Linked DNA regions of Amycolatopsis sp. NBC_01488. The protein of the gene in region 2 interacts with the protein of the main gene of each other region in a pairwise test. Links are inferred from orthologs where the notes say so. Each region holds a gene or a part of one and is shown on either strand. Other genes may lie near its edges.

Evidence for each region.
Region 1: the proteins of recA (region 2) and dprA interact in binary tests that used the Bacillus subtilis proteins (3 or more experiments, as listed by UniProt). The link is inferred for Amycolatopsis sp. NBC_01488 from one-to-one orthologs.

Annotation. Positions count from the first base shown.
Region 1 is NZ_CP109434.1:175,420-190,442, reverse strand. The notes cover bases 11,992-14,991. They hold dprA (DNA-processing protein DprA), read left to right. Parts: upstream 11,992-12,921; coding sequence 12,922-14,061; downstream 14,062-14,991. Other genes in these bases: OG738_RS00810 (tyrosine recombinase XerC), read left to right, coding at 14,165-14,991; OG738_RS00820 (YifB family Mg chelatase-like AAA ATPase), read left to right, coding at 11,992-12,925. Also shown: OG738_RS00890 (ABC transporter ATP-binding protein), read right to left, coding at 1-1,292; ffh (signal recognition particle protein), read left to right, coding at 1,511-3,049; OG738_RS00880 (amidohydrolase family protein), read left to right, coding at 3,046-4,122; OG738_RS00875 (CPBP family intramembrane glutamic endopeptidase), read left to right, coding at 4,169-4,894; OG738_RS00870 (CPBP family intramembrane glutamic endopeptidase), read left to right, coding at 4,998-5,801; rpsP (30S ribosomal protein S16), read left to right, coding at 5,961-6,404; OG738_RS00860 (RNA-binding protein), read left to right, coding at 6,401-6,640; ribosome maturation factor RimM, read left to right, coding at 6,661-7,173; tRNA (guanosine(37)-N1)-methyltransferase TrmD, read left to right, coding at 7,265-8,011; rplS (50S ribosomal protein L19), read left to right, coding at 8,177-8,545; lepB (signal peptidase I), read left to right, coding at 8,577-9,515; OG738_RS00835 (ribonuclease HII), read left to right, coding at 9,607-10,449; OG738_RS00830 (DUF2469 domain-containing protein), read left to right, coding at 10,446-10,769; OG738_RS00825 (YraN family protein), read left to right, coding at 11,037-11,414; more of OG738_RS00820, read left to right, coding at 11,414-11,991; more of OG738_RS00810, read left to right, coding at 14,992-15,023. UniProt on the Bacillus subtilis protein: Protein that helps load RecA onto ssDNA during transformation. Binds cooperatively to circular ssDNA, is able to bridge different segments of DNA. Favors the loading of RecA onto SsbA- or SsbB-coated ssDNA and formation of RecA-DNA filaments.
Region 2 is NZ_CP109434.1:9,273,958-9,288,750, reverse strand. The notes cover bases 4,665-7,434. They hold recA (recombinase RecA), read left to right. Parts: upstream 4,665-5,411; coding sequence 5,412-6,458; downstream 6,459-7,434. Other genes in these bases: OG738_RS43550 (regulatory protein RecX), read left to right, coding at 6,494-7,021; OG738_RS43560 (DUF3046 domain-containing protein), read left to right, coding at 4,982-5,176; OG738_RS43565 (Hsp70 family protein), read left to right, coding at 4,665-4,933. Also shown: OG738_RS43580 (MFS transporter), read right to left, coding at 1-630; 4-hydroxythreonine-4-phosphate dehydrogenase PdxA, read right to left, coding at 627-1,655; OG738_RS43570 (four-carbon acid sugar kinase family protein), read right to left, coding at 1,652-2,902; more of OG738_RS43565, read left to right, coding at 3,083-4,664; eda (bifunctional 4-hydroxy-2-oxoglutarate aldolase/2-dehydro-3-deoxy-phosphogluconate aldolase), read right to left, coding at 7,478-8,083; edd (phosphogluconate dehydratase), read right to left, coding at 8,080-9,966; OG738_RS43535 (hypothetical protein), read left to right, coding at 10,201-10,488; OG738_RS43530 (hypothetical protein), read left to right, coding at 10,485-11,309; OG738_RS43525 (fumarate reductase/succinate dehydrogenase flavoprotein subunit), read left to right, coding at 11,362-13,278; OG738_RS43520 (succinate dehydrogenase/fumarate reductase iron-sulfur subunit), read left to right, coding at 13,275-14,027; OG738_RS43515 (GNAT family N-acetyltransferase), read left to right, coding at 14,055-14,579; OG738_RS43510 (amidohydrolase family protein), read left to right, coding at 14,576-14,793. UniProt on the Bacillus subtilis protein: Multifunctional protein involved in homologous recombination, DNA repair and competence.

The DNA.
Region 1 (15,023 bases), 9.1 Mb from region 2 along the record:
GAGGCCAGCGTGACGTCGCGGACGTCGGTGCCGTCGATCTCCACGGACCCGGACGTCACTTCGTACAGCCGCGCCACGAGGTAGGCGAGCGTCGTCTTGCCCGAGCCGGTCGAGCCGACGAGCGCCGTCGTGGTCCCGGCCGGGACGTCGAGGTCGATGTCCTTCAGCGTCAGCGGGCCGTCTTCGTCGTAGCGGAAGGAGACCCCGCGCATCGAGACGTCGCCGCGGCGCACCTCGAGCGACCGCGCGCCCGGCTTGTCGCCGATCTCCACCGGCAGGTCCAGCACCTCGAAGATGCGGCCGAACAGCGCCTTCGACGTCGCCACGTTCTGCCCGATGGTCTGCATCGCGCTGGCCGGCGCGACCAGCCGGTTCAGCATGCTGGTGAACGCCACGACGGTGCCGAGCGAGATCGGCGACGCGCCGCCCGCCAGCGCCAGCCCGGCGATCCAGTAGACGAGCGCCGGGATCACCGTCAGGCTCATCGCCCGCGACGCGATCTGCCAGCGTCCGGCCAGTGCCGCCGCGCGTTCCAGCGACGCGATCTCCCGCGACTCGGCGCCGAACCGCTCGCGCATCGCCCGTTCGTTGCCCATCGTCTTGGCGAGCAGCACGCCGGTGACCGACAGGGATTCCTCGACCATCGTGGTCAGCCGGGCCATCCGCCGGGTCCGGCCGCGGGCCAGGTTCCGCCGCTTCTTGCCCAGCCGGAGGGTGAACAGCAGGAACAGCGGCACGACGATCAGCGAGAGCGCCGCGAGCTGCCAGTCGAGCAGGACGAGCGCCACCGTGATGGCGGTCGTGGTCGTCAGGTTCTGCACCATCGACCCGGCGGTCGTGGTGATGACGTTGTCGACGCCGCCGATGTCGTTGAACACCCGCGAGAGCACTTCGCCGCTCTTCGTCCGGGTGAAGAAGCCGAGTGACATCCGCTGCAGGTGGCCGTAGACCGAGACGCGCAGCTCGTTCATCACCCGCTGCCCGATGGTGTTGGACAGGCCGGTGGTGGCGACGCCGAGCGAGGCGCTGCCGACCGCGCAGGCGATCATCCCGCCGGCCAGCAGGCTGATCAGCAGCGTGTCGCGGTTCGGCAGGGCGTCGTCGAGGATCTCGCGGAGCAGGAACGGCGAGGTGACGCCGAGCCCGGCCTGCACGACGATCAGGGCGAACAGCGCGGCGAGGCGCCGGCGGTGCGGCCGGAACAGGCCGGCGATCCGCCGGAAGGGGACCGGCTCGTCGGTGTCGGTGGCCGGTTCGGCGAGCGACGGCCGGGGTCTGGTCGCGGAAGTCATACACGCATGTTTACCGATCTCGGCGAGGTCGGCCAGTGAATTTCGCGGGAGTAAAGCCATTTTTACTTGATTTCGCGCGCGTAGTAGTACACCTCTGTGTACTAATCGCGCGCGCGACTTTCGCGTACCCGCGAGGGCGGGCAGACGGAGCGACTACCCTCGGAGGGGCCGGCCTCGTCCGGCGCGCCACTCTCGACCCAGCTGGAGCGTGCACACCCGTGTTCGACACCCTGTCCGATCGGCTCACCGCCGCCCTGCAGACGCTCACGCGCAAGGGGAAGCTGTCCGACGCCGACATCGACGCCACCGCGCGCGAGATCCGGATCGCGCTGCTGGAGGCCGACGTCGCCCTCGGCGTGGTCAAGGCCTTCATCGCGCGGATCAAGGAGCGGGCGAAGGGCGCCGAAGTCTCCCAGGCGCTCAACCCCGCGCAGCAGGTCATCAAGATCGTCAACGAGGAGCTCGTCGGCATCCTCGGCGGCGAGACGCGCCGGCTGAACCTGGCCAAGAACCCGCCGACCGTGATCATGCTGGCCGGCCTGCAAGGTGCCGGCAAGACCACGCTCGCCGGCAAGCTCGCGCTGTGGCTGAAGAAGCAGGGCCACGCGCCGATGCTGGTCGCCTGCGACCTCCAGCGCCCGAACGCCGTCACGCAGCTGCAGGTCGTCGGCGAGCGCGCGGGCGTCGTCACCTTCGCCCCCGAGCCCGGCAACGGCGTCGGCGACCCGGTCGACGTCGCCCGCCGCGCCATCGCCGAGGCGAAGCACGCGCAGCACGACGTCGTCGTGGTCGACACCGCGGGCCGCCTGGGTGTCGACGAAGAGCTGATGAAGCAGGCCGCGGACATCCGCGACGCCGTCCAGCCGGACGAGACGCTGTTCGTCGTCGACGCGATGATCGGCCAGGACGCCGTGACCACGGCCCAGGCGTTCCAGGACGGCGTCGGCTTCAGCGGCGTCGTGCTGACCAAGCTCGACGGCGACGCCCGCGGTGGTGCCGCGCTGAGCGTCCGCGAGATCACCGGCCAGCCGATCCTCTTCGCCTCCAACGGCGAGAAGCTCGAGGACTTCGACACCTTCCACCCGGACCGGATGGCTTCGCGCATCCTCGGCATGGGTGACGTGCTGACCCTGATCGAGCAGGCCGAGCAGGCCTTCGACCAGGACCAGGCCGAGAAGGCCGCCGCGAAGCTGTCCAGCGGGCAGCTGACGCTGGAGGACTTCCTCGAGCAGATGCTCGCCGTCCGCAAGATGGGCCCGATCGGCAACCTGCTCGGCATGCTCCCGGGGGCCGGCCAGATGAAGGACCAGCTGGCCCAGGTCGACGACAAGCACCTGGACAAGCTGCAGGCGATCATCCGCGGCATGACCCCGGCCGAGCGCGACGACCCGAAGATGATCAACGGGTCGCGCCGGCTGCGCATCGCCAACGGCTCCGGCGTCACCGTCCGCGAGGTCAACGACCTGGTCAACCGGTTCTTCGAGGCCCGCAAGATGATGGCCCAGATGGCCGGCCGGTTCGGCTTCGGCGGCGGGGGCGGCGGCTCCAAGTCGCGCAAGGGCAAGAAGGGCAAGAAAGGCCGCGGCCCGACGCAGCCCAAGGTCCGCGGTGGCTTCCCCGGCGGCATGCCGATGCTGCCCCCGGGCGGCAAGATGCCGGGCGGGCTGCCCGACCTGTCGCAGCTGGGCGGCATGAACGACGTCCCGGGCTTCGACCCGACGAAGTTCAAGCTGCCGAAGAACCCCAAGGACAATTGAGCCGCGCGCTGCACGCCGCCGGAGTGGTCCTGCCCGGCGGGGAGTCCCGGGACCTCTGGATCACCGACGGCCGGATCTCGTTCGAGCCGGTGTCGGACGCCGAGATGCTGGGCCGGGACGTCTTCCTGGTGCCGGGGCTGGTCGACGCGCACTGCCACCCCGGCATCGGCATCGGCGGGCCGGTGACCCTGGAGGAAGCCACCGAGCAGGCCATCGCCGACCGCGCCGCGGGTACGTTGCTGATCCGCGACTGCGGCCTGCCGATCGACGTCCGGCCGCTGCAGGAGCGCGCCGACCTGCCGACGATCATCCGCGCCGGCCGGCACCTCGCACTGGCCAAGCGCTACGTCCCCGGCCTCGGCATCGAGCTGGACGACCCGTCCCAGCTGCCGGCCGCGGTGGCCGGGCAGGCGCGGGACGGCGACGGCTGGGTCAAGCTGGTCGGCGACTGGATCGACCGCGGCGTCGGCGACCTCGCGCCGCTCTGGCCGGACGACGTCCTGGCCGAAGCCGTCAAGGTCGCGCACGACCACGGCGCCCGCGTCACCGCGCACGTGTTCGGCGAGGCGGCGCTACCCGGGCTGATCGCGTCGGGCATCGACTGCCTCGAACACGGCACGGGCTTGCGCGCGGACCAGCTCGCGGAGCTGGCGCGCACCGACGTCGCGCTGGTGCCGACCCTGATCAACATCGAGAACTTTCCGGGCATCGCCGACAAGGCGGGCAAGTACCCGGCGTACGCGGCGCACATGCGGGCCCTGCACGCCGGCGTCGGCGAGATGGTCGCAACGGCCGTCGAAGCGGGCGTACGCGTCTTCGCGGGCAGCGACGCGGGCGGCCTGGTCGAGCACGGCCGGCTCGTCGACGAGATCGAAGCGCTGCACCGCGCGGGCATGACCCGCGAGGCGGCGCTGGCGAGCGCGTCCTGGGCCGCCCGCGACTGGCTCGGCCACCCGGGCATCGCCGACGGCGCACCCGCCGACCTGCTCGTCTACGCGAGCGACCCGCGCGAGGACCTGGGTGTCCTCCGGCATCCTTCGCACGTCGTGCTGGGCGGCGTCGTCTACGCCTAGACCCCCGCCGATTTCCTTGCGGGGACGGCACTTTAGCGTGGGGCGCGTGACGGACGACGACGGCGCACGGCGCGTGCTGAAGGCGCACTGGTGTTTCGTCGCGTTCTTCGCGGGGATCGCCGGCTACTACCTCATCAACCTGATCATCGCCGCGGCGGTCAACCGCAACGTCGGCGAGTTCGACCCCCTCGAGCTGCACGACATCGGCCCGCTGCTGCTCCTGGCGTTCGTGCCCAACCTGCTGCTCGGCCTCGGCCCGGCCGCCGGCTCGTGGCTCTGGGGCGAGGGCCTGCGCGCGGACTTCGGGCTCAAGCCGACCTGGCGCGACGTCCGGATCGGCCTCGCCTGCGGGGCGCTCGCGCTGGTCGTCGGCTACGGGCTCAACCTGGTGCTGATCGCCGTCTACGGCGCCGACGACGTCTCCGACAGCCCGCTGAGCGACCTCGCCGACACCTTCGACGGCGACACCGTCTGGCTCGTGCTCGCCGCGGTGATCGTCATCGCCGGCGCGCCGATCACGGAGGAGCTGCTGGTCCGCGGCACGCTGTGGAACGCGCTGTCGTTCCACCGGGTCCCGCCGTGGGTGGTGCTCGTGCTCACCTCGCTGGTGTTCGCCCAGCTGCACGGCGAGCCGACCCGCACGATCGCCCTCTTCGGCCAGGGCATCGCGATCGGGCTGGCCCGGCACCTCTCCGGCCGGGTGAGCGCCGGGGTGATCGCGCACGCGGCCAACAACCTGCCGCCGGCGGTCCTGCTGTTCGTCGCGCACTGAGCGCCTGCGAAGATCGATGGACAGTAGTCGGACGGATACTGTGCGATCACCCTCCGGCGGCTAGGCTCGAGGCCAGGAGCCGACCGATCGCGGAGGGCAACGCGTGACCACTTCCCAGCCCCGGGACCCGGCTCCCGACGCCACGCCGTTCCCCGAGCCCGAGGAGCCCGCCGCGACCGCGTTCCTGCCGCCCGCGCGGCGGCACCGCTGGGGCTTCGGGGCCTTCCTGCTCGTCGAGGCCGTGCTGCTGGCGTCGGCGGCGTTCGTGTCCGTGCTGGTCGGCGACACCGGGCCCGGCCCGCTGCCGATCCGGGTGGTGCTGCTCGGCACGATGCTGCCGACGATGATCGCGGCCGCCGTTGCGGTGCTGATCACCTACCTGCGCGGCAACGGCCCCGTCGCCGACCTGCGGCTGGAGTGGCGATGGGCCGACGTTCGCACCGGGTTCCGCTTCGGCTGCGTCGGGCTCGTCTTCACGACCATCGGCGCCTACCTCTGGACGCGGCTGGTCGGCAACGCCAACGCGACATCCGCGATCAGCGCGCTGGTCGAGGACCGGAAGATGTCGATCTCGGCGGCGATCGTGATGTTCGTCTACCTGTGGCTGCTCGGCCCGATCTGCGAGGAGATCATCTACCGCGGTCTGCTCTGGGGCGCCGCCGAGCAACTGCAGTGGCGGAGCGAACGCTGGGGCCGGGTCGCGGCGTTCCTGCTGTCGACGGCGGTGTTCGCGGCCAGCCACCTCGAGCCGCTGCGCACGACGTTGCTGCTGGTCATCGCGGTGCCGATCGGCCTGGCCCGGCTGGTCACCGGGCGGCTGCCCGCCAGCATCGTCGCGCACCAGGTGAACAACTTCCTCCCGGCGCTGACGATCCTGCTCGGCGCGCTCGGGGTGGCCTCTTTCTGAGTGCGCGGGGCCCGTCTGGCAGAATGGGTCACTGCCTGCTTCCGCCGGACCCTCTCACCGTGCGAAAGCTCCTGACCTTCGGGTGCCCGCGACCGTGTCCCCACTCGGCCCGCGTGCGCCCAGCCCAGCACCAGAGAGATTCGAGGAGAACCCACACCCGTGGCCGTCAAGATCAAGCTGCAGCGCCTCGGCAAGATCCGTGCGCCGTACTACCGCATCATCGTCGCCGACGCGCGCACCCGCCGGGACGGCAAGGCCATCGAGACGATCGGCAAGTACCACCCGAAGGAAGAGCCGAGCCTGATCGAGGTCGTCTCCGAGCGCGCCCAGTACTGGCTGGGAGTCGGCGCGCAGCCGACCGAGCCGGTCCAGCGCCTGCTGGAGATCACCGGTGACTGGCAGAAGTTCAAGGGCCTGCCGGGCGCCGAGGGCACCCTGAAGGTGGCCGAGCCGAAGCCGTCCAAGCAGGACCTGTTCAACGCGGCGCTGGCCGCCGCCGGCGAGGAGCCCTCCACCGAGGCCACCACGCCGAAGAAGAAGTCCGCCCCCAAGAAGGCCGAGGCCGAGAAGGCCGAAGCCGCCGAGGGTGAGAAGGCCGAGTGAGCTTTCTGGCTGACTCCCTCGAGCACCTGGTGCGCGGGATCGTCGACAACCCGGACGAGGTCCGGGTCGAGCTGCTGACCACCCGCCGTGGCCGGACGCTCGAGGTGCACGTGCACCCCGACGACCTCGGCAAGGTGATCGGCCGGGGTGGTCGCACGGCGACCGCCCTGCGCACCGTCATGGGTGGCATCGGTGGCCGCGGCGTCCGCGTGGACGTCGTCGACACCGACCGCTGAAACCTGTTTCGGAAACGGTCATGGACGTCGTAGTCGGTCGCATCGCCAAGGCACACGGAATCCGCGGGGAACTCGCGGTGGACGTGCGCACGGACTCGCCGGACGAGCGGTTCCGGATCGGCGCGGCCGTGACGACGAAGCTGCGTGACGGCAGCAAGAGGGAACTCACCATCGCAGCCGCCCGCGAACACAGCGGGCGGCTGCTGGTGCGTTTCGAGGAGGTCCTGACCCGCGACGTCGCCGAGACGCTGCGGGGCGCCCTCCTGCTCGCCGACACCGACACGCTGCCGCCGACCGCCGACCCGGACGAGTTCTACGACCACGAGCTGGCGGGCCTGCGCGCCGAGCTGCTGGACGGGACGGTCGTCGGCAAGGTCGTCGAGGTCGTCCACTCGCCCGCCGGCGAGCTCCTGGAGCTGGACGTCGAGGGCCGAGAGGTGCTGGTCCCGTTCGTCCGCGCGATCGTCCCCACGGTGGACGTCGCGGGCGGCCGGGTCGTGCTCGACCCGCCGGAAGGGCTCCTGGACGCCTGAGAACCTTATTCAGCCATCGGTCGGCGCGAGAGTCACGCAGGCAGGCGCGCTTCGGTTCGTTGCGCCGACCTAACCAGAATAAGGTTCTGAAATGCGGATCGACGTCGTCACGATCTTCCCCGAGTACCTCGACCCGCTGCGCGCCGCGCTGCTGGGCCGGGCGATCGACCGCGGCCTGATCGAGGTCGGCGTGCACGACCTGCGCGAGTGGACCCACGACGTGCACCGCGCGGTCGACGACGCCCCGTACGGCGGCGGCCCCGGCATGGTGATGAAGCCGCAGATCTGGGGCCCGGCCCTGGACGACGTCTGCCGCCCGGAGACACGGCTAGTCGTGCCGACGCCGGCGGGCAGGCCGTTCACCCAGGAGCTGGCCCACGCCTACGCGGCGGAGAAGCACCTGGTGTTCGCCTGCGGCCGGTACGAGGGCATCGACCAGCGGGTCGTCGACGACGCCGCGCGCCGGATGCCGGTCGACGAGGTGTCGATCGGGGACTACGTGCTGGTCGGCGGCGAAGCGGCGGTGCTGGTCATCGTCGAGGCCGTCGTCCGGCTGCTGCCCGGCGTGCTCGGCAACGCGCGGTCCGCGGCCGAGGACTCGTTCTCCGACGGCCTGCTCGAAGGGCCCAGCTACACCCGCCCGGAGGTGTGGCGCGACCTCGCGGTGCCGGACGTCCTGCGGTCCGGAAACCACGCGCTGATCGACCGCTGGCGGCGTGACCAGGCCTTGGAGCGGACCGCCCGCCGCCGCCCCGATCTCCTGGCGGCGCTGCCGGAAGGTAGTCTCGACAAGCACGATCGCGGGGTCCTGGAGGGCTTGGACCCCGAGCAGGCGTAGGGCCGGTGCTTCCGCCGGAACCCCGGTCTGCCATACTTGACAGGTTGGCGTGAGTGGACCTCCTCGTCCACGAGCCCGCCATCAGCCCCCCGGGTCGCCCGCAGCGGCACCGTTGCGCGCCCGGGATCTGTACGCAAGCCATACGAAGACGAGGACGGACCACCGATGAACACCCTGGACGCGCTGGACAAGCAGTCGCTGCGTTCCGACATCCCGGACTTCCGCCCGGGCGACACCCTCAAGGTGCACGTCCGCGTCATCGAGGGCAACCGCGAGCGCAACCAGGTCTTCCAGGGCGTCGTGATCCGCCGCCAGGGCGGCGGCATCCGCGAGACCTTCACCGTCCGCAAGGTCTCCTTCGGCGTCGGCGTGGAGCGCACCTTCCCGGTGCACTCGCCGAACCTGGCCGAGGTCGAGGTCCACAAGCGCGGTGACGTGCGGCGCGCGAAGCTGTACTACCTGCGCGACCTGCGCGGCAAGAAGGCCAAGATCAAGGAGCGCCGCGAGAACCGCGAGACGGCCTCGGCTAACTGAGTCACAACCCGGTTACCGGTAGCCTGACGACGTGGCCGAACCCGTGTCCCAGAACGCTCCTGAGGATGACCCCGATCGCTCCGAAGAGGACCTGCCCCGGCGGTCCCGCTCCGAGGAGCGCGGGGGGTCCCGACGGCGGCGAGCCAAGCCCGCCAAGAAACGGTCGTTCTGGAAGGAACTGCCGATCCTGCTCGTGATCGCCCTGGTGCTCACGATTCTGATCCAGACATTCCTCGCGAAGGTCTTCATGATCCCCTCGGGGTCCATGGAGGCCACCCTGCACGGGTGCCCCGGGTGCACCGGCGACCGGATCCTGGTCGACCGGGTCACCTACGACTTCACCGAGCCCTCGCCGGGCGACGTCGTCGTGTTCAAGGGCCCGCCGGCGTGGGTCAACAACGAGGTCGCGCCGCAGGAGTCGAGCAACATCGTCGTCCAGGGCCTGCGCGGTCTGGGCTCGCTGGTCGGGTTCGCCCCGCCGGACGAGCGGGACTTCGTCAAGCGCGTGATCGCGGTCGGCGGCCAGACCGTCCAGTGCTGCGACACGCAGGGCCGGGTCGTCGTGGACGGCAAGGGGCTCGACGAGCCGTACGTCTACTGGGAAAACGCGGCCAACCAGACGGAACGGACCTTCGAGCCGGTCAAGGTCCCCGCGGGGACGGTCTGGGTCATGGGCGACAACCGGAACAACTCCGACGACTCCCGGTTCCAGGGCGGCGGCGGCGTGAACGGCGCGGTCCCCGTGGACAACATCATCGGCAAGGCGCGGATCATCGTCCTGCCGCCGAGCCGGTGGGGCGGGATCACCGACCACAACCCGCAGACGTCGGCCCAGCCGGCGGCGCTCGGCGCGCCGGCCTGGCAGAGCGGCCTCCCGCTCGGGGCCGGCATCGCGGCGGCGTGGCCCGCGCTCTTCGTCGGGCGCAAGCTCAAGTCCGGACTGCGCCGGGCGGCCGGGCGGAAACGCTAGCCACCCCGATCCGTGTCGGCAGACGGGTGATCCAGCCTTGACTCTTCCCGTTCCCCTCACCGCGGCGGAGCCCATCCGGCCGCCGCGGGCCGTGGTGCGCGGCGACCTCTTCTGGGGCCTGCAGGGCGCGCTCGTCCGCCGTGGCCTCGGCCCGGTCGCCGGAGTGGACGAAGCCGGCGCCGGGGCGTGCGCGGGACCGCTGGTGGTCGCGGCCTGCGTGCTCAAGCAGGGTGACGCGGCGAGGCTGACCGAGCTGACGGACTCCAAGCTGATGACGGCCAAGGCGCGCGACCGGGTCTACGACCTGGTCCTCGCCCGGGCCGTCGACTACTCCGTGATCGTCGTTCCCACCGCCGAGGTCGACCTCTACGGCATCCGGGTGATGAACCTGGAGGGCATGCGGCGCGCCGCGGCGGCGCTGCGCGTGTCGCCGGGGTACATCCTCACGGACGGATTCCGCGTCCCCGGTCTCACGGCCCCGAACGCGGCGGTGATCAAGGGCGACCGCTCGGTGGCGTGCATCGCGGCCGCGTCGGTGCTGGCGAAGGTGACGCGCGACCGCATCATGGCGGGCTACCACGACGACCTCCCGCACTACGGTTTCGACGTGCACAAGGGTTACAGCACGACCGACCACCTGGCGGCGTTGCGCGAGCACGGCCCCAGCGACGTCCACCGGTGGTCGTACACGAACGTCGCGACGGTGGCCATCAAGCACGGCGTGCGGCCGGCGCGGCCGGTCCTGCTGACCTACGCGGCGCTGGAAAAGGCCATGGAGGGCGGGTCCGCGGCGGGGCTCGCCGCGGTCCTCGACGAGGCGCTCGAGCCACAACTCAGCCTGCCGCTGCATGCCCCGGCCGCGGGTGTGGGTCACAATGAACGCTCCGCCGGCGGAGCAGCAGCACGATCCCGAGGAGGGGCGCGGATTTCATGAGCGCAGAGGATCTCGAGAAGTACGAGACCGAGATGGAGCTCTCGCTGTACCGCGAGTACCGCGACATAGTCGGCCAGTTTTCGTACGTGGTGGAGACCGAGCGGCGGTTCTACCTGGCGAACGCGGTCGACGTCCAGGTCCGCGACGGCGGCGGCGAGGTGTACTTCGAGGTCCGCATGTCCGACGCGTGGGTCTGGGACATGTACCGCCCCGCCCGCTTCGTCAAGCACGTCCGGGTCATCACGTTCAAGGACGTCAACGTCGAGGAGCTCGACAAGCCGGACCTCCGGCTGCCCGAAGACGGCCCGTTCTCGGGCTGAGCTGGTTCTTCCGCTCCGCGCCGGCCCGTCCTCGACGGGCCGGCGCGGTTCGTTTGCGTGATCTCTTCGCGCGCTAGCACACCGGGCCGACAGTTCGGCGCTTTCCCCATGTTCCGTGGACCGGTTGTCCACATGCCCCCGGTTGTCCACAGTCCGGCGATCCTGCTCTGGTTTCGCCGCCCCGCCCCCTGGCATCGTCGAACGCACACGCACCGTGATCGCCGGGATCGTCCCGGTGACCAGTGCACCGACGAGGGGGCGACCACGATGACGGGCACCGACCAGCTCGCAAGACACCGCCGCGACCTGGGCGCGTGGGGCGAAGACCTCGCTTCCCGGCACCTGCAGGACCGCGGCCTCGTCCTGCTCGGCCGCAACTGGCGTTGCCGCGAAGGCGAGATCGACCTCATCCTCACCGACCGCACCCGCGTCGTCTTCTGCGAGGTCAAGACCCGCACGGGCACCGAATACGGCCTGCCGTCGGAGACCGTCACCGAAGAGAAAGCCGGCCGAGTCCGCCGAGCCGCCCAACGCTGGCTGCGCGAGTTCCGCATCGGCTGGTGCCCAGTCCGCTACGACGTCGTGACGATCCTCGCGGAGCCGGGCACGCGCCCCCGCGTCCAGCACATCGAGGCGGCGTTCTGATGCCCATCGCCAAAGCCTGGTCGGCGGCGCTCCTGGGCATCGACGGCCGGGTCATCGAGATCGAAGCCGACCTGGGAGGCGGATTGAGCCGTATCACGCTCGTCGGCCTCCCCGACGCGGGACTTCGCGAAGCGAAAGATCGGGTCCGTTCCGCAGTTCGCAACTCCGGGCAGCCTTGGCCCGACGGGAAGGTGACCTTGGGCCTGTCTCCCGCAAACCTCCCGAAGGTTGGCTCGGCGTACGACCTCGGCATCGCGGCGGCTGTTCTCGCGGCAACAGGTGCGGTCCCTGCGACCCGGCTGCTGGGCAGTGTGCTGTTGGGCGAACTCGCCCTGGACGGTCGGATCCGCGCGGTCCGCGGAATCCTTCCAGGCCTGCTTGCCGCGCGCGCGGGTGGCTATGAGCGAGCCGTCGTGCCGGTGGGCTCTTTGGCCGAGGCGGCACTTGTCGATGGCATCGAGGTCATGGGCGCATGTCATCTTCGCGATCTCGTGGCTTGGCTGAAAGGCGAAGCCGACCTGGAGCGTCCCGAACCATCCGGTCCGACGACTCCGCCGCAGGTCCCGGATCTGGCCGACGTCGTCGGCCAGCCGGAAGCGCGGTGGGCTCTCGAGGTTGCCGCGGCGGGTGGGCACCACCTGCTGCTCACCGGGCCACCCGGAGTCGGCAAGACGATGTTGGCGAGACGGCTGCCCAGCTTGCTGCCCCAGTTGTCGCAGGAGGAGTCGTTGGAGGTCACGGCGGTGCACTCGGTCGACGGCTCGTTGTCGAAGTCCTCGCCGTTGGTCGTAGTGCCACCGTTCGTAGCCCCGCACTACTCGATCTCCATCGCCGCACTGATCGGCGGCGGCAGCGGAATCGCGTCGCCCGGCGCGATCAGCCGGGCTCACCGCGGTGTGTTGTTCCTCGACGAAGTTTGCGAGTTCGGTGCACAGTGCCTCGAATCGCTGCGGACCGTCCTCGAAGAGGGCGAGGTGCGCATCGCCCGGGTCAAGGGCTCAATCACCTACCCGGCGCGGTTCCAGCTCGTGCTGGCCACGAATCCGTGTGCATGCGCACCACCGAAGGACGCCGACTGTGTGTGCTCGCCGACGGCCCGGCGTCGCTACCTCGGCCGGCTCTCCGGACCGTTGCTCGACCGTGTCGACCTGCGGGTGCGGTTACGACCGCTGAGCGCGATCAGCGCGCACGACACCGGGGTGGCGGAATCGTCGGAAGCCGTCCGCGGACGAGTGCTCGAGGCTCGTGGACGTGCGGCCCGCCGATGGCGTGAGCACGGCTGGCTGTCCAACTCGGAGGTGCCCGGACCGGCGCTGCGGCGCCAGTTCGCGTTGGACAAAGAAGCGACCACTCTGCTTGATCGCGCGATGGAACGCGGCGCCTTGAGCGGTCGAGGAGCCGATAGGTGCTTGCGGATCGCCTGGACATTGGCCGATCTGGACGGCGAGAAACGCCCCGGAACAGATCAAGTCAGCTCGGCACTGGCCTTTCGAGAGCGGGTGGCGGCATGAGCCCCGACGAGCTGCGCGAAGCCCGCGCCTACCTCTTGCGCGTAGCCGAGCCTCCGGCACCGGCCCTGATCGCCTTCGTGGGCGAGGTTGGGCCGGTAGAAGCCGCGGCGCGGGTTCGCCGGGGTGACTGTCCGGCCGAGGTGCTCAAGGCGACCGAGGCGCGCCGCGAATACGACCTCGTCGATCGGGACTTCGCGCGGGCCGCCGCGGCCGGTGCGCGGCTGGTCGTGCCCGAGGACGACGAGTGGCCCGCGTGGCCGCTGCTCGCCCTCGATCTCGCGGCTCGGCGTGGCGTCACCGAAGCCGTGCTTCCGCTGGCGCTCTGGGTCTCCGGCGACGTCGCGCTCGGCACCGCCGCCGATCGCGCTGTCGCCGTGGTCGGGGCTCGTGCGGCCACCGAATACGGCGAGCACCACGCCGCCGAGCTGTCCTACGGCCTGGCCACCCGGGGCGTCCCGGTGTTCTCGGGTGCCGCCTACGGCATCGACGGCGCCGCCCATCGCGGGGCGCTCGCCGCCGGAGGGATCACCGTCGCCGTGCTCGGCTGTGCCGTCGATGCGGGCTATCCGGCGGGCCACGTCGGGCTGCTGAACCGGATCGTCCGCAACGGTGGTGCGGTCGTCAGCGAATACCCGCCCGGCACCCCGCCGGCGCGGCACCGGTTCCTCGTCCGGAATCGGCTCATCGCGGCGCTCACCGAGGGCACGCTGGTCGTCGAAGCCGGGCGACGTAGCGGCGCGCGCAACACCGCCAGTACCGCCGGCGCCCTGGGCAAGGTGGTGATGGCGGTGCCGGGACCCGTCTCGTCCGGGATGTCCGTGGGATGCCATGAGCTGATCCGCGACTCGCGGGCGACGCTCGTCTCGACGGTCGACGAAGTCCTCGAGACCGTGGGCCGCTTCGGTATCGCCGAGGACCAGGCCGCCCGGCAAAAACGTCCCACTGACCGGCTGGGTCCCGAGGCGTTGCGGGCTTACGAGGCTTTGGTCGCACGAAGCGACCGTTCAGACGCCGAAATCGCGGCCGAATCTGGGCTTCCGCTGCGGAAAGTGCGGGCCCTGATGCCGGCGCTGGAGATCGACGGATTCGCCGTCCGCGGCGACGCGGGCTGGCGGCGACGGAGGGAAAGCGCGTGAACGCCACGAATTCCGGGCGAAATCGTCGAAAATGTTCGGCCGGTCCGGTGGGCTCGCGTGGCGATCCTTGACCGGAGGCGGTTGTTCGCGCAGCGTGACATCCATGCCGCCGCCATCACGCTCCGGCCGAGGCCGCCGCCCGGACTTGCGTGCGCTCCGGGCCGCGTTGCCCGCGCCGGTCCAGGCCGTCGTCACCGGCTACGAACGGCACCTCGGGCTGGAACGCGGCCTGTCCGCGCACACCGTCCGGGCGTACGTCGGCGATGCGGTGTCGCTACTGGGGTTCGTCGTGGACGGCGGTGGCACGCTCGCGGAGCTGGACCTCGCTCGGTTGCGGGCGTGGCTCGCCTCCCAGCAGTCAGGCGGAGCCAGCCGGACGACGCTGGCGCGGCGGGCCGCTTCGGCGCGGACGTTCACCGCCTGGGCGCACCGCATCGACGTCCTCGCCACCGACCCGGGTGGGCGGCTCGCCGCCCCGCGGGCCCACCGGACCCTGCCCGGGGTGCTGCGCGCCGCGCAGGCGGGAGACGTCATGCGTGCGTCGGCGGCCGGCGCGGCTCAGCGCGATCCCGTCGCACTGCGTGATCGCGCGATCGTCGAACTGCTCTACGCTACTGGCATCCGGGTGTCCGAGTTGTGCGGGTTGGACGTCGGTGGGGCCGATTTCTCCCGTCGTGTCGTGACGGTGCTCGGCAAGGGCGACAAGGAACGCGTGGTGCCGTTCGGCGTACCGGCCGCGGAAGCGCTCGACGACTGGATCACCGAGGGGCGGCCGAAGATCGTCGCGGAAACCGCCGGTGGCGGCGTCGAGCCCGCGCTTTTCCTCGGTGTCCGGGGAAAACGCGTCGACCCGCGTGCCGTGCGGCGCGTGGTTCACGACGCCGTCACGGCGGTGCCCGGAACGGCCGACATGGGGCCCCACGGCCTGCGGCATTCGGCGGCGACGCATCTGCTGGAGGGCG
Region 2 (14,793 bases):
TTCTTCGGCTCGCAAGGTGGTTTCGAGGTACTCGCGCTCTTCGGCGGAGATCCAGCGGGCCTTCGCCGGCCGGTCGGCCACCGCGAACCACCAGACGACCGCCCACAGCAGCGGCGGCAGGCCCTGGATCACGAACACCCAGCGCCAGGCCATGTGGTCGAGCATCAGGCCGGACAGCGGGGACATGACGATCGCCGAGATCGGCAGGCACGTCATCCACAGCGCGTTCGCCCGGGCCCGTTCGGCCTGCGGGAACCAGGACGCCAGCAGGATCAGCACCGCCGGCCACACGCCACCCTCGAACAGCCCGAGCAGCAGCCGGGCCAGGTACAGCTGGGTCTCGTTCTGCACCAGTCCGCACAGCGCCGCCGCGAAGGACCACGCGATCATCAGCAGCAGGACGGTCTTGCGGGCGCTCCACTTCGCCGCCAGCACCGCCGCCGGGATCTGCAGCACGAGGTAGCCGACGAAGAAGATGCCGCTCGCCAGCCCCTTCGCCCTGGCCGACAACGGGAAATCGTCGCCGATGTAGGGCAGGATCACCGCGACGTTCGTGCGGTCGAGGTAGGCCAGCAGGTACATGACCACCGCGACCGGGATGACGTACGCCCAGCGCTTGCGGGGGATCACCGGACGCCCGGCGGGTAGATCGAGGGCAGCTTCCGCGCGTACGGCGCCAGGGTCGCCGCCGCCTTGAACGCCGCGACCATCGTGCCGTGCGAGGCCCGGCCGGTGCCGGCGATGTCGAACGCCGTGCCGTGGTCGACCGACGTGCGCAGGATCGGCAGGCCGACGGTCACCGAGACCGTGCCGTCGAAGTCGTAGGTCTTCGACGCGATGTGCCCCTGGTCGTGGTACAGCGAGAGCACGCCGTCGAACCGGCCCTGGATCCCTTGGTGGAACACGGAATCGGCCGGGATCGGGCCGACCACGTCGAGCCCCGCGACGCGCGCGGCGGCGACCGCCGGGGCGATCGCGATGATCTCCTCGTCGCCGAACTTGCCGTTCTCGCCGCCGTGCGGGTTCAGCGCGGCCACGGCGAGTCTCGGTTTCTCCGTGGCGAACACTTCGAGTGCGGTGTAAGCCTCGCGGATCGCGTGCTCGATGTTCTCCCGCGTGATCTGGTTGATCGCTTCGCGCAGCGAAAGGTGCCGGGTGGCGAAGAAGATCTTCAGCCCCGACACCCAGAACATCGTGTTGAACCGGGTCGACCCGGTCAGCTCGCCGAGCATCTCGGTGTGCCCGAGGTGCTGGGAGCCGGCCGCCCAGATCGCCTCCTTGTTGATCGGCGCCGTCACGACCGCGTCGACCTCGCCGGCCAGCGCGAGCCGGGTGGCGACCTCGATCGCACCGACCGCGGCGGCGCCCGCGGTCGCGTTGACCTCGCCCCACGGCAGGTCTTCCCGGACGACGCCGAGGTTGAGGATGTCGATCACGCCCGTGGTGAAGCGCGCGTCGGCCACCGTGGCGATGGGGTTGATCTCCAGGTTCAGGCCGAGGTGCCGGACCAGGCGTTCCAGCACGATCGCGTCGCCGACCGCGACCCCGCGTGCCAGCTGCAGGGACTCGGGCTCGGCGAGCGTCTTGAGGGTGATCTCGGGGCCGATGCCCACGGGGTCGCCGAGGGTGACAGCGAGGAGGGGGAGGTCGCTCACGGGGTCTTCCTTCCGGTGGCCAGGACGTGGTTCAGGTGTTCCAGGCAGGCGACGGCGGCGTCGCGTCCGCCGATCAGCCCGCCCTTCGTGGCGAAGGGCAGCCCGGTGTGCGGACCGCCGGAGAGCCGCCCGGCGACCGCCAGGGGCAGGACTTCGGTGTCGATCTCGAAGCCCTCGGCCCCGAGTGCCTTCGTGACTTCGACGGCGATGTCGCCGCCGGTGGCGTACAGGCCGCCGATCCGGTGCTTGCCGAGCACCAGGCGGGCCGCTTCGCCGAGCGCCGGTGGGATCCGCGCCGCGACGTCCGGGTCGATCGGGGCGCCGGGCGCGGGAGCCCGGGTCCGGATGCCCACCACACGGTGCCCGGCCTCGAGCAGTTCGCCCGCCGAAGCCGCCGTCGCGGCCGGGTCGGGCCGCTCCGGGTCGACGTCGACGTACCGCGCGTCCAGCACCAGCTCGGTCTCCAGCAGCTGGTCGTGGGTCTGCGCGGTGATGCTGCCGACCACGGAAAGGACCGGCGGGACGGTGCCGTGGCCGGGCGCGAGGCCCAGCGCGGCCGCCAGCCGGACGCCGAACGGGCCGGAGTCGACGGAGATCCACCGCGTGCCCTCGGCCGCCAGCCGGGCCGCGGCCTTGGCGACGGTGGTGAGGTGCCGGTTCGTGGTGGCGTCGCAGACGACGATCCCGGCCGGCCGCCGCAGCGCGGCCTCGACCGCGTCCACGCCCTCTTCGACGACGTCCAGCGGCAGCTCGGCGATCTCGCGATCGGTGGGCTGCAGGAGCGTGCGGATCCGGGACGACTGCACCGGCGCCAGCGGATCGCGGGCCGCCGGGCTTTCGGCCAGCGGCACGCCGTCGACCAGGTGCAGGCCGCCGAGGGTGACCCGGCCGGCGTCCGGGAACGCGGGCACGACGAGCGCCCGGGCCTCCGGCGCCGTCGCCAGGACGGCCTCCGTCTCCACGCCGACGTTGCCACGCAATGTCGTGTCGACGCGCTTCACCGTCAGCGCCACCGGCCCGGCGAGGCCGATCGCTTCCCGCACCGCCTGTGCGGCGTGTGGTGGCGGCGCGTGGCGGGTACCCAGGTTGACCACCAGCGCGTCGATCCCGCTCTCCGCGCGCAAGCACGGCGCGTCCGGGGCGAGCGGCGCGTTGACGGACACCGCGCGCAGCCCGAAGCGGGCGTACAGCGCTCCGGTCGCGTTGCTGCCGGTCAGGTCGTCACCGAGGACGAGCAGCTTCGGCATCGAACGCTCCTTTGCGCGGTCTGAGCAACTCGGATGACCGAACTGCGCAACTATCGTGCACCTCGATCACCGCCGAAGTCAAGGAGCGATGACTTTCCCGGGTCCGCACGCACGGTGACCGCGCGCATGGCAGCATCACGGCGGACGCCGTCGAGGCGTGTTTTCGCGAAGGGGAGTGCAGTGCGGATCCTGTCGGTGGACCTCGGGACGTCCAACACCGTCGCCGTCCTTTCGGCGCACGGCATGCCGCCCCGGGTCGTCGAGGTGGACGGCTCGGCCAACATGCCTTCGGCGGTGTTCGCGACCGAGGACGGCACGATCATGGTCGGCCGCGACGCCGAGCGCCGCGCCCGCCTCGACCCGACGCGCTTCGAGCCGAACCCCAAGCGCCGCATCGACGAGCAGACCCTGCTGCTCGGCACCGACGTCGTCCCGGTGACCGACGCGCTGGCCGCCATCCTGCGCCGCGTGCTCGAAGAGACCTCCCGCCAGCTCGGCGGCGAGCAGCCCGACGAGGTCCGGCTGACCCACCCCGCGCAGTGGGGCCAGACCCGCCGCAACGTCCTGATGTCCGCCGCGCGGCTCGCCGGCGTGGGCGGGCACATCCTGCTGGTGCCCGAACCCGTCGCCGCGGCGGCGCACTTCGCGTCGTTCCCCGGCAAGTCGCTCGCGCCGGGCCAGGCGCTCGCCGTCTACGACCTCGGCGCGGGCACCTTCGACGTCGCCGTCGTCGGCGCCACGCAGAACGGCTTCACCGTGCTCGCCGAAGACGGCCTGCCCGACCTCGGCGGCCTCGACGTCGACCAGGCGCTGATGGTGCACGTCGGGCGCGAGGTCTCGCACTCCGACCCGCAGCGCTGGCAGCGGCTGCTGCGGCCCGAGTCGACCGCCGACCGGCGTACCCGGCGCGCGCTGCAGGAGGACGTGAAGGCGGCCAAGGAGGCGCTGTCGCGGCACCCGCAGACCGAGGTGCCGATGCCCGAGCCGTTCAAGGACGTCCTCGTGACGCGCGGTGAGCTGGAAGGCCTGGTCCGGCCGGCGATGCTGCGCAGCGTCGAGCTGCTTTCGCGGACGCTGCGGTCGTCCGGGCTGACCCCGGACCGGCTGGCCGGCATCTACCTCGTCGGCGGGTCGAGCCGGCTGCCGCTGGTCGGCACGATGATCGCGGAGAAGCTCGGCGTCGTGCCGGGCAGCCTCGACCAGCCGGAGACCGCCGTCGCGCTCGGTGCCCAGCACGTCGCCCGCGACGGGCTGGGCACGCGCACCCAGAACGTCGAAGGGGCGGTGGCCGCGGGCACCGCCCCGCACCGTCCGCAGTACGCGCCGCCGCCTCCGCCGCCGCAGTACCCCGGGTACGCGCCGTCGAACTTCCCGCCCGGCGGCCCGCAGCCGATGCCGTCGAACTTCCCCGCGTACTCGCCCGCCGCCTCCGTGGAGACGGCCGAGCCGAAGCGCGGCAAGAAGAAGCTGCTCATCGGGATCGCCGCCGTCGTCGTCGTGGTGCTCGCGGCGGGGCTGACCTACTTCCTGACGTCGTCGTCCTCGGCGACGACCTACACCGCCGACCAGTGCAAGACGCCGGGACAGGCGGACGCCAGGGGCCTCACCGGCTGCCTGCGCCAGCTCGCCGGGAAGATCGCCGACACCGGCGACTGCAAGCCGGGCATGGGCAACGGGCCGGCCGCGCCCGCGCAGAGCCTCGGGGTGGCCTCGACCTGCTCGGCGCCGGGGCGCGCGGGCACGCAGGTTACCTACGTCCAGGGCAACGACGCCGGCACGCTCAAGCAGTACACCGACGGCCTGCTCACGTCCGCGGGCGGTGACCGCACCGAAGCCGACTGGGGCGGCAACGGGCTCCAGGGGCACTACTCGTCGGCCGCGGGCAGGACGTCGGCGGTGCTCGTGTTCACGGTGTCGGACCGGCCGCTCGTGGGATTCATCTACCAGCTGAACTCGAGCGACCAGGCCGCGGCGACCACACCGGACACCCTGGCGAACTACTTCGAGGCGAGCGTCCAGCCCGGGGAGTAGCCGACGGCGCGAACGGTCCGTTCGCGCCGTCCGGTTAGAGTGGGTTCGATGCGCATCACGGTTTTCCGGCGGCTGATGGCCGACGAGTTCGGCCCCGGGCGGGCCCAGGTACTGGCCAGGGATCACGTGCTCAGCGGGCTCGGCGGGCGCACCGTCGACCAGGCGCTGACCGCGGGAATCCCGGCCAAGGAGATCTGGCGAGAGGTCTGCGACGCCTTCGACGTCCCAGCCGAACGGCGCTGACCTGCGCGGATCCGCACGGGTCCGACCCGGGTGGGCGAAAATCCTAACGCAAGGGTGTGTCGCTGCCGACCTCGAACAGGTGTTCGTCTATGGTGTTGTCCACATCGGGTCCAGCGATCCACAGATTGGGCGCCGCGCCGGGAATTGTCGGTCCCCGCCGCTAGCGTCGGACCGGACAGCTGAAGAACCGACACAGAGCCCTCGAGACGGGCTTCGACCAGCGAGGTGGACTTCCATGCCTGCAGCACCCGACAAGGACAAGGCGCTCGAGCTCGCGCTCGCGCAGATCGACAAGCAGTACGGCAAGGGCTCGGTCATGCGCCTCGGCCAGGACGGCCGCGCGCCCGTCTCCGTGATCCCGACGGGCGCCATCGCCCTCGACGTCGCGCTCGGCATCGGCGGGCTGCCCCGCGGCCGCGTGGTGGAGATCTACGGCCCGGAGTCCTCCGGTAAGACCACGGTCGCCCTGCACGCGGTGGCGAACGCGCAGAAGGCCGGCGGCATCGCGGCGTTCATCGACGCGGAGCACGCGCTGGACCCGGAGTACGCCAAGAAGCTCGGCGTCGACACCGACGCGCTGCTCGTCTCCCAGCCGGACACCGGTGAGCAGGCGCTCGAGATCGCGGACATGCTGATCCGCTCCGGCGCGCTCGACATCCTGGTCATCGACTCCGTGGCGGCGCTCGTGCCGCGCGCCGAGATCGAGGGCGAGATGGGTGACTCGCACGTCGGTCTCCAGGCCCGCCTGATGAGCCAGGCGCTGCGCAAGATGACCGGTGCGATGAACAACTCCGGCACCACCGCGATCTTCATCAACCAGCTGCGCGAGAAGATCGGCGTCATGTTCGGCTCCCCGGAGACCACGACCGGTGGCAAGGCGCTGAAGTTCTACGCCTCGGTCCGGCTCGACGTGCGCCGCATCGAGACGCTGAAGGACGGCGGCGAGCCGGTCGGCAACCGGACCCGCGTCAAGGTCGTGAAGAACAAGATGGCCCCGCCCTTCAAGCAGGCCGAGTTCGACATCCTGTACGGCCACGGCGTCTCCCGCGAGGGCTCGCTGATCGACATGGGTGTCGACCAGGCGATCCTGCGCAAGTCCGGTGCCTGGTACACCTACGAGGGCGACCAGCTCGGCCAGGGCAAGGAGAACGCGCGGAAGTTCCTGCGCGACAACCCGGACATCGCCAACGAGATCGAGAAGCGCATCAAGGAGAAGCTGGGCATCGGGGCACAGGTCGACGCCGAGGCCGTCGAGGCCGTGCCGGCGCCGGTCGACTTCTGAACGAAGGAGTAGCCGAGGTGGCGAGGGCGCCGAAGATCCCGCCGGCGGAGCTGCCTCCCGAGGAGCGGTACAAGAAGGCCAAGGAGGTCTGTTACGACCTCCTGGCCGTGCGTGCGCGTACTCAGGAGGAGCTTCGGCAGGCCTTGCACCGCAAGGGGTTCGACGAGGAGACCAGCGAAACCCTGCTCGGCAAGCTCGACCGGGCCGGGTTGGTGAACGACGCGGAGTTCGCCGAGCTGTGGGTGAAGTCCCGGCACGAGACGCAGGGGTTGTCGCGCACCGCGCTGCTGGCCGAACTGCGGCGCAAGGGCGTCGACGACGAGGTCGCGGCGCAGGCGGCGGCCGAGGTCGACCGTGAGTCCGAGGAGCAGATGGCCAGGGAGCTGGTCCGCAAGCGCCTCGGGTCCCTGGGCAACGTCGACGAGCAGACGGCGTTGCGGCGGCTGCTCGGCTTCCTGGCCCGCAAGGGTTACCCGCAGGGGCTGGCGTACACGGTGATCAAGGAGGAACTCCGCGAGTACGGCGCGGAGTCCACCCTCCTCGACGACGCCTACATCGACTGACGGCGGTGGCCGGCCCGCGGGGAAGCGGGCCGGGCTGGATGGTGGTCGATGCGGGAGCCCGGGTGCCGGGGCTGGGGGTTGTGCCGGAAATCGCGATGCGCGGGTTCCTGCGAGCCATGGGCGGAGATCAGTTCCGGAGCTTCTCCTGCAGCTGCTCGTGAGCGGCTTCGTCGAGGTCCGACGCCGCGTCGCCGAGCGACACCGCGCGGGATCTCTTCGCCGATATAGATCGCGTGAAAGGAATGGGGCGTCGTTCAGGAAGTGGAGCACCGTGTTTCGCGGCCCACCACAACCTTGACGAAGGAAACCCACTCGAGCCGGGAATGCTCCATACAGCGGGATTCATGCCTGCCGCCGCACCCGTGGGGAGCACCGTTCCAACAATGGGGAATGGTGCTCCCGGAATCCGGACGCGAATTCGCCGATCGAGTCCGGAATTCCGTGAGGTGATCTCCGCTACAGCTGTGCGGCTTCGGCGGCCAGCTTCTCGATCGTCGCGACGTCGAGCGAGGCCGTCAGCCACGAGCCGCCGATGCAGCCGACGTTCGGCAGCGCCAGGTACGAGGGCGCCGAAGCCACCGTGATCCCGCCGGTCGGGCAGAACTTCAGCGACGGCAGCGGACCCGCGATCGACTTCAGGTAAGCGACGCCGCCGGACGCCTCCGCCGGGAAGAACTTCAGCGCCGACAAGCCGCGCTCGGCCAGCCGCATCGCCTCGGACACGGTGCTTGCGCCGGGCAGGAACGGCAGCCCGGTCTCGAAGCACGCGTCGACGACCGCGTCCGTGCAGCCTGGCGTCACGAGGAACTTCGCGCCCGCGTCGGCCGCCTGCTTCGCCTGGTCCGGGGAGATGACCGTGCCGGCGCCGATGACGATGTCCGGCACTTCGGCCGCGACGCGCTCGATCGCCAACAACGCTGCCGCCGTGCGCAGGGTCAGCTCGATGACTCCGATCCCGCCGGCGAGCAGGGCCCGGGCCGTCGGCACGGCGTCGGCGGCGTCGTCGATCACCACGACGGGCATCACGGGAGACAGCTCGAGCAGGTCCTGACCGGTGGTCACTGACCGACCTCCTGGGTTTCCGGAGTGGGGGCGGGGATGCCGAAGTGTCCCGGCGTCAAACCTCCGAACACCGAAGCGCCCTGGTCAGCGGGGCCGACCGCACGGCGCAACGCGGCGAACAGCTCTCGGCCGGTGCCGGTCCAGGATGCTTCGGACGGCGGCGAGTCCACAAGCTCACGGCGGGCGAGTTCTTCGTCACCGACGAGCACGTCGAGGCTGCCCGAGGAAGCGTCCAGCCGGATGACGTCGCCGTCCGCGACGCGGGCGATCGGGCCGCCCGCCGCGGCTTCCGGCGTCACCTGGATGGCGGCCGGGATCTTGCCCGACGCACCCGACATCCGGCCGTCGGTGAGCAACGCCACGGCGTGCCCGCGGTCCATGAGGACGCCCAGCGCCGGGGTCAGGCCGTGCAGCTCCGGCATGCCGTTCGCCTGCGGGCCCTGCTGCCGGATCACCACGACGACGTCGCGATTCAGCTCGCCGGCCTCGAACGCGGCCGTGAACGCCTCCTGGGTGGTGAACACCCGCGCCGGCGCCTGGACGACCCGGTGCTCCGGCGCCACCGCGGACACCTTCACGACCGCGCGGCCGAGGTTGCCTTCGACCATCCGCAGCCCACCGTCCGCGGCGAAGGGGCGCCACGCCGGACGCAGCACCTCCTCGTCGAGGCTGCGGGTCGGGACGTCGCGCCAGACCAGCTCGCCGTCGGACAGGATCGGCTCGGCCCGGTAGCGGTGCAGCCCGAACCCGGCGACCGTGTGCACGTCCTCGTGCAGCAGCCCGGCATCGAGCAGCGTGCCGACCAGGAACTGGATCCCGCCGGCGGCGTGGAAGTGGTTGATGTCGGCGCTGCCGTTCGGGTAGACCCGCGCGAGCAGCGGCACCACGGCCGAGAGGTCGGAGAAGTCGTCCCAGGTCAGCTGGATGCCCGCGGCGGCGGCGACGGCGACCAGGTGCATCGTGTGGTTGGTCGACCCGCCGGTGGCGAGCAGCGCGACGACGCCGTTGACGAACGCCTTCTCGTCGAGGATCCGCGAGACCGGCGTGTACTCCTCGCCGCGGGACAGAGCGACGACCCGCCGGCCCGCCTCCTCGGTCAACGCGCGCCGCAAAGAAGAACCCGGCTGGACGAAGCTGGCGCCGGGCAGGTGCAGGCCCATCACCTCGACGACCATCTGGTTGGAGTTGGCCGTGCCGTAGAAGGTGCAGGTACCGGCCGAGTGGTACGACGCCGCTTCGGCGTCCAGGAGGTCTTCTCGGGTCGCCAGGCCTTCGGCGTAGAGCTGGCGCACGCGCGCCTTCTCCTTGTTCGGCAGCCCGGAGTTCATCGGCCCGGCCGGCACGAGCAGGGCCGGCAGGTGCCCGAACGAGAGCGCGCCGATCAGCAGGCCGGGGACGATCTTGTCGCAGACGCCCAGCAACAGGGCCGCGTCGAACATGTCGTGCGAGAGCGCGATCGCCGTCGACATCGCGATGACTTCGCGGCTGAAGAGGGACAGTTCCATGCCCGCGCGGCCCTGGGTGATGCCGTCGCACATCGCGGGCACGCCGCCGGCGAACTGGGCGACGCCGCCCGCGGAGCGCACGGACTTCTTCAGCCAGGCCGGGTACTCCTGCATCGGCTGGTGGGCGGAAAGCATGTCGTTGTAGGACGAGACGATCGCGACGCCGGGGGCGCGCGCGGCCCGCAGCGCCTCCTTGTCGGCGCCTTCCATGGCGGCGAAGCCGTGGGCGAGGTTGCTGCACGCGAGGCCGCGGCGGACCGGGCCTTCCTCGTAGGCGGCGGCCATGCGGTCGAGGTAGGCGGTCCGGGTCGCGGCACTGCGCCCGGCGATGCGGGCGGTGACTTCGGCGACGGTCTCGTTCAAGGAGGTGGGGCTCATGTCCGGCTCCGGATCACTGGTGTGTGGTGGTCCGCGGGACGGCAGCGCTGACGCCTCTGGGTCGTGACACTGGCCACAGTACCTCGGGAAAACGCCGAATCAAAATCGATTCAGAAGATCCACCCGCGTGACCCCGATCACCTGGACAACCGTTAGTGTGCTAGTTGTCACACTGCACGACGCGTGGCAAAGCCGTCGCCGGTTCCCTGCCAGCCCCACCACACGGGAGGCATGATGTCCACCTCCGAGATCGCCGAGCTGCGGCGAACCATCGGCCAGCTCAGGCAGTGCGTCGGCGCACTGCGCTCTCGTTACGGCGACGCTTCCGCGGTCCGCAGGCTCGCCAACGACGTGGAGCGCCTCGACATCGACACCGCGGACCTCGACGGCACGCCCCTCGCCGTGCCGGCGCAGGCGAAGGCCGCCGAGCGCGTCCCGGTGCCCGACACCCCCTACGACCCGGCGCTCTGGCACGGCGCCGATGACGAAGGCGTCGGCGGCTACAAGCGCGACCAGCGGTGAGCGCTCCCGCTGACAACGGCGTCGGCACCGGCGTCCAGGCCCCCAACCGGGCCCGGATCGCCGAGCGCACCCTCCGTACGGACCGGTGGTGGCTGCAGCCACTGCTGACCGTGCTCGGACTGTCGGCGTTCATCATCTACGCGACGGTCCGGTCGTTCGTGCGCACCGCGTACTGGGTGCCCGACTACCACTACCTGACGCCGTTCTACTCACCCTGCCTCTCCACGTCCTGCGTCGAGGGCTCGAGCCACTTCGGCCACTGGTTCGGCGACCTGCCCGGGTTCATCCCGCTCGGGTTCGTCGTGCTGCCGTTCCTGCTCGGGTTCCGCCTCACCTGCTACTACTACCGCAAGGCCTACTACCGGGCCGTGTGGTTCTCCCCGCCCGCCTGCGCGGTCGCGGAACCGCACGCGAAGTACACCGGCGAGACGCGGCTGCCGCTCATCATCCAGAACGTCCACCGCTACTTCTTCTACGTCGCGCTGATCGTCTCGCTGGTCAACACCTACGACGCGATCATGGCGTTCCACGGGAAGACCGGCGGCTTCGGCTTCGGGCTGGGCAACATCATCCTGCTCGGCAACGTGATCCTCCTGTGGGCGTACACGCTTTCCTGCCACTCGTGCCGGCACGTGACCGGCGGCAGGCTCAAGCACTTCTCCAAGCATCCGGTGCGGTACTGGATCTGGACGCAGGTCACGAAACTCAACACCCGCCACATGGCGCTGGCCTGGACGACGCTCGGCACGCTGGTGCTGACCGACTTCTACGTCATGCTCGTGGCCAGCGGGGCGATCACGGACCTGAGATTCGTGAACTGACGCCCTGCCCTTCCCGACAACGACGTCCCCAGTTCCGAGGTGGAATTCTTTCATGACCGAAGTCGAACGGCACAGCTACGACGTGGTGGTGATCGGTGCCGGTGGCGCCGGTCTCCGAGCTGTGATCGAGGCACGCGAACGCGGTTTCCGCGTCGCCGTCGTGTGCAAGTCCCTGTTCGGCAAGGCGCACACGGTGATGGCCGAGGGCGGGTGCGCGGCGTCGATGGGCAACGCGAACTCGAACGACAACTGGCAGGTCCACTTCCGCGACACCATGCGCGGCGGGAAGTTCCTCAACAACTGGCGGATGGCCGAGCTGCACGCCAAGGAGGCGCCCGACCGCGTCTGGGAACTGGAGACGTACGGCGCGCTGTTCGACCGCACCGCCGACGGCCGGATCAGCCAGCGCAACTTCGGCGGGCACACCTACCCGCGGCTCGCGCACGTCGGTGACCGCACCGGCCTCGAGCTGATCCGCACGATGCAGCAGAAGATCGTTTCGCTGCAGCAGGAGGACTTCGCCGAGACCGGGGACTACGAGGCGAAGATCAAGGTCTTCGCCGAGTGCACGGTCACCGAGCTGCTGACGACCGACGGGAAGATCGCCGGCGCCTTCGGCTACTGGCGCGAGAGCGGCCGGTTCATCCTGTTCGAGGCACCCGCGGTCGTGCTCGCCACCGGCGGCATCGGCAAGTCGTTCAAGGTGACGTCGAACTCGTGGGAATACACCGGCGACGGTCACGCGCTGGCGCTGCGGGCGGGCGCGAAGCTGATCAACATGGAGTTCGTCCAGTTCCACCCGACCGGGATGGTCTGGCCGCCGAGCGTCAAGGGCATCCTCGTCACCGAGGGCGTGCGTGGCGACGGCGGCGTCCTCAAGAACTCCGACGGCAAGCGGTTCATGTTCGAGTACGTGCCCGACGTCTTCAAGGGCCAGTACGCGGAAAGCGAAGAAGAAGCCGACCGCTGGTACGCCGACGCGGACAACAACCGGCGCACGCCGGACCTGCTGCCCCGCGACGAGGTGGCCCGCGCGATCAACTCCGAGGTCAAGGAGGGGCGCGGCTCGCCGCACGGCGGCGTCTTCCTCGACATCGCCAGCCGGCTGCCGGCCGAGGAGATCAAGAAGCGGCTGCCGTCGATGTACCACCAGTTCAAGGAGCTGGCGGACGTCGACATCACGGCGGAGCCGATGGAGGTCGGCCCGACCTGCCACTACGTCATGGGCGGCATCGAGGTCGACCCGGACACGGCCGCGGCGAGCGTGCCCGGCCTGTTCGCCGCCGGCGAGTGTTCGGGCGGCATGCACGGGTCCAACCGGCTCGGCGGCAACTCGCTGTCCGACCTGCTGGTGTTCGGCCGCCGCGCCGGACTCGGCGCGGCCGAGTACGTGCTCGGCCTGACCGAGCGGCCCGCGGTCGGGCAGTCCGATGTGGACGCCGCGGCGAAGATGGCGCTCGCGCCGTTCGACCCGCCCGAGGGCGCCACGGCCGAGAACCCGTACACCCTGCACACCGAGCTGCAGCAGTCGATGAACGACCTGGTCGGCATCATCCGCAAGGCCGGGGAGATCGAGCAGGCGCTGACGAAGCTCGCCGAGCTGCGGCAGCGGATCCTGCGCGTCACGGTGGAAGGGCACCGGCAGTTCAACCCGGGCTGGCACCTCGCGATCGACCTGCGCAACATGCTGATGGTCAGCGAGTGCGTCGCGAAGGCAGCGCTGACGCGCACCGAGAGCCGTGGCGGGCACACGCGCGACGACTTCCCGGCCATGGACGCCGAGTGGCGGCACAAGCTGCTGGTGTGTGCGGCGTCGGAGGGCGACAACCCGGTCGTCCCGGACATCGGCGTCACGGTGGAGGAGCAGGTGCCGCTGCGGCAGGACCTGCTGGAGCTGTTCGAATTCGGCGAACTCGGGAAGTACTACACCGACGACGAGCTCGAAGCGCACCCCGGGAGCAGGGCATGAGTTACAAGGCGAGTTTCCGGGTCTGGCGCGGCGACGACACGGGCGGCGAGCTGCAGGACTTCACGGTGGAGGTGAACGAGGGCGAGGTCGTCCTCGACATCATCCACCGGCTGCAGGCCACCCAGGCGTCGGACCTCGCGGTGCGCTGGAACTGCAAGGCGGGCAAGTGCGGCTCGTGCTCGGCGGAGATCAACGGCCGCCCGCGCCTGCTGTGCATGACGCGGATGTCGACGTTCACCGAGGAGGAGGTGATCACCGTGACGCCGATGCGGACGTTCCCGGTGATCCGCGACCTCGTCACCGACGTCTCGTTCAACTACACGAAGGCGCGGGAGATCCCGTCGTTCACCCCGCCCGCGGACCTCAAGCCCGGTGAGTACCGGATGCAGCAGGTGGACGTCGAGCGGTCGCAGGAGTTCCGGAAGTGCATCGAGTGCTTCCTGTGCCAGAACACCTGCCACGTGGTGCGCGACCACGAGGAGAACAAGGAGTCGTTCGCCGGGCCGCGGTACCTGATGCGCATCGCCGAGCTGGAGATGCACCCGCTCGACGTCGCGGACCGGCGTGACGCGGCGCAGGAGGAGCACGGCCTCGGCTACTGCAACATCACCAAGTGCTGCAGCGAGGTCTGCCCGGAGGGCATCCACATCACCGACAACGCGCTCATCCCGATGAAGGAGCGCGTCGCGGACCGCAAGTACGACCCCATCGTGTGGCTGGGCAACAAGCTCTTCCGCCGGGAGAAGTGACCCGGCTCCACCTGGCAAGGTGGAGGCATGGAGATCGAGCTTTTGCCGCCGTCGGCTGACCGCGCCGTGATCGAGCGGATCACGGCGCTGGTCAACCACGTCTACGCCGAGTCCGAGAAGGGCCTCTGGCAGGGGAACACCGACCGGACGTCCGCCGACGAGGTGACCGCGCTCGTGCGGGCCGGGGAGATCGCCGTCGCCTTCGTGGACGGTGACCTCGCCGGCTCGGTGCGCGTCCAGCGGCTCGACGACACGACCGGCGAGTTCGGCATGCTCGCGGCCGACCCCGCGCGACGCGGCCTCGGCATCGGGCGGGAACTGGTCCGTTTCGCCGAACAGGCGAGCCGGGACGCGGGCTGCCGCGAGATGCAGCTGGAACTGCTGGTGCCGCGCGAGTGGACGCACCCGGCCAAGCAGTTCCTCGCCCAGTGGTACGACCGGCTCGGCTACCGCGTCACCCACCGCGCCGACCTCGCCGTGGACTACCCGCACCTCGCGCCGTCGCTGGCCACGCCGTGCGACTTCCTCGTCTACCGCAAGGCGCTCGGGTGACGGTGCTCGCCGGGGCGCACGTGTTCGACCCCGAGACCGGCGAGAGGACCCGCGCGGACGTCCGGCTCGACGGCACGCGGATCGCCGAAGTCGGGCTGGGCCTCGACGGCTCGCCCGTCGACTGCTCGGGTGGGCTGCTGCTCCCCGGGCTCATCGACTGCCACGTGCACGTCGCGTTCCGGCGGTCCGAGCCGTTGCCGCGCAGCGCCCGCGT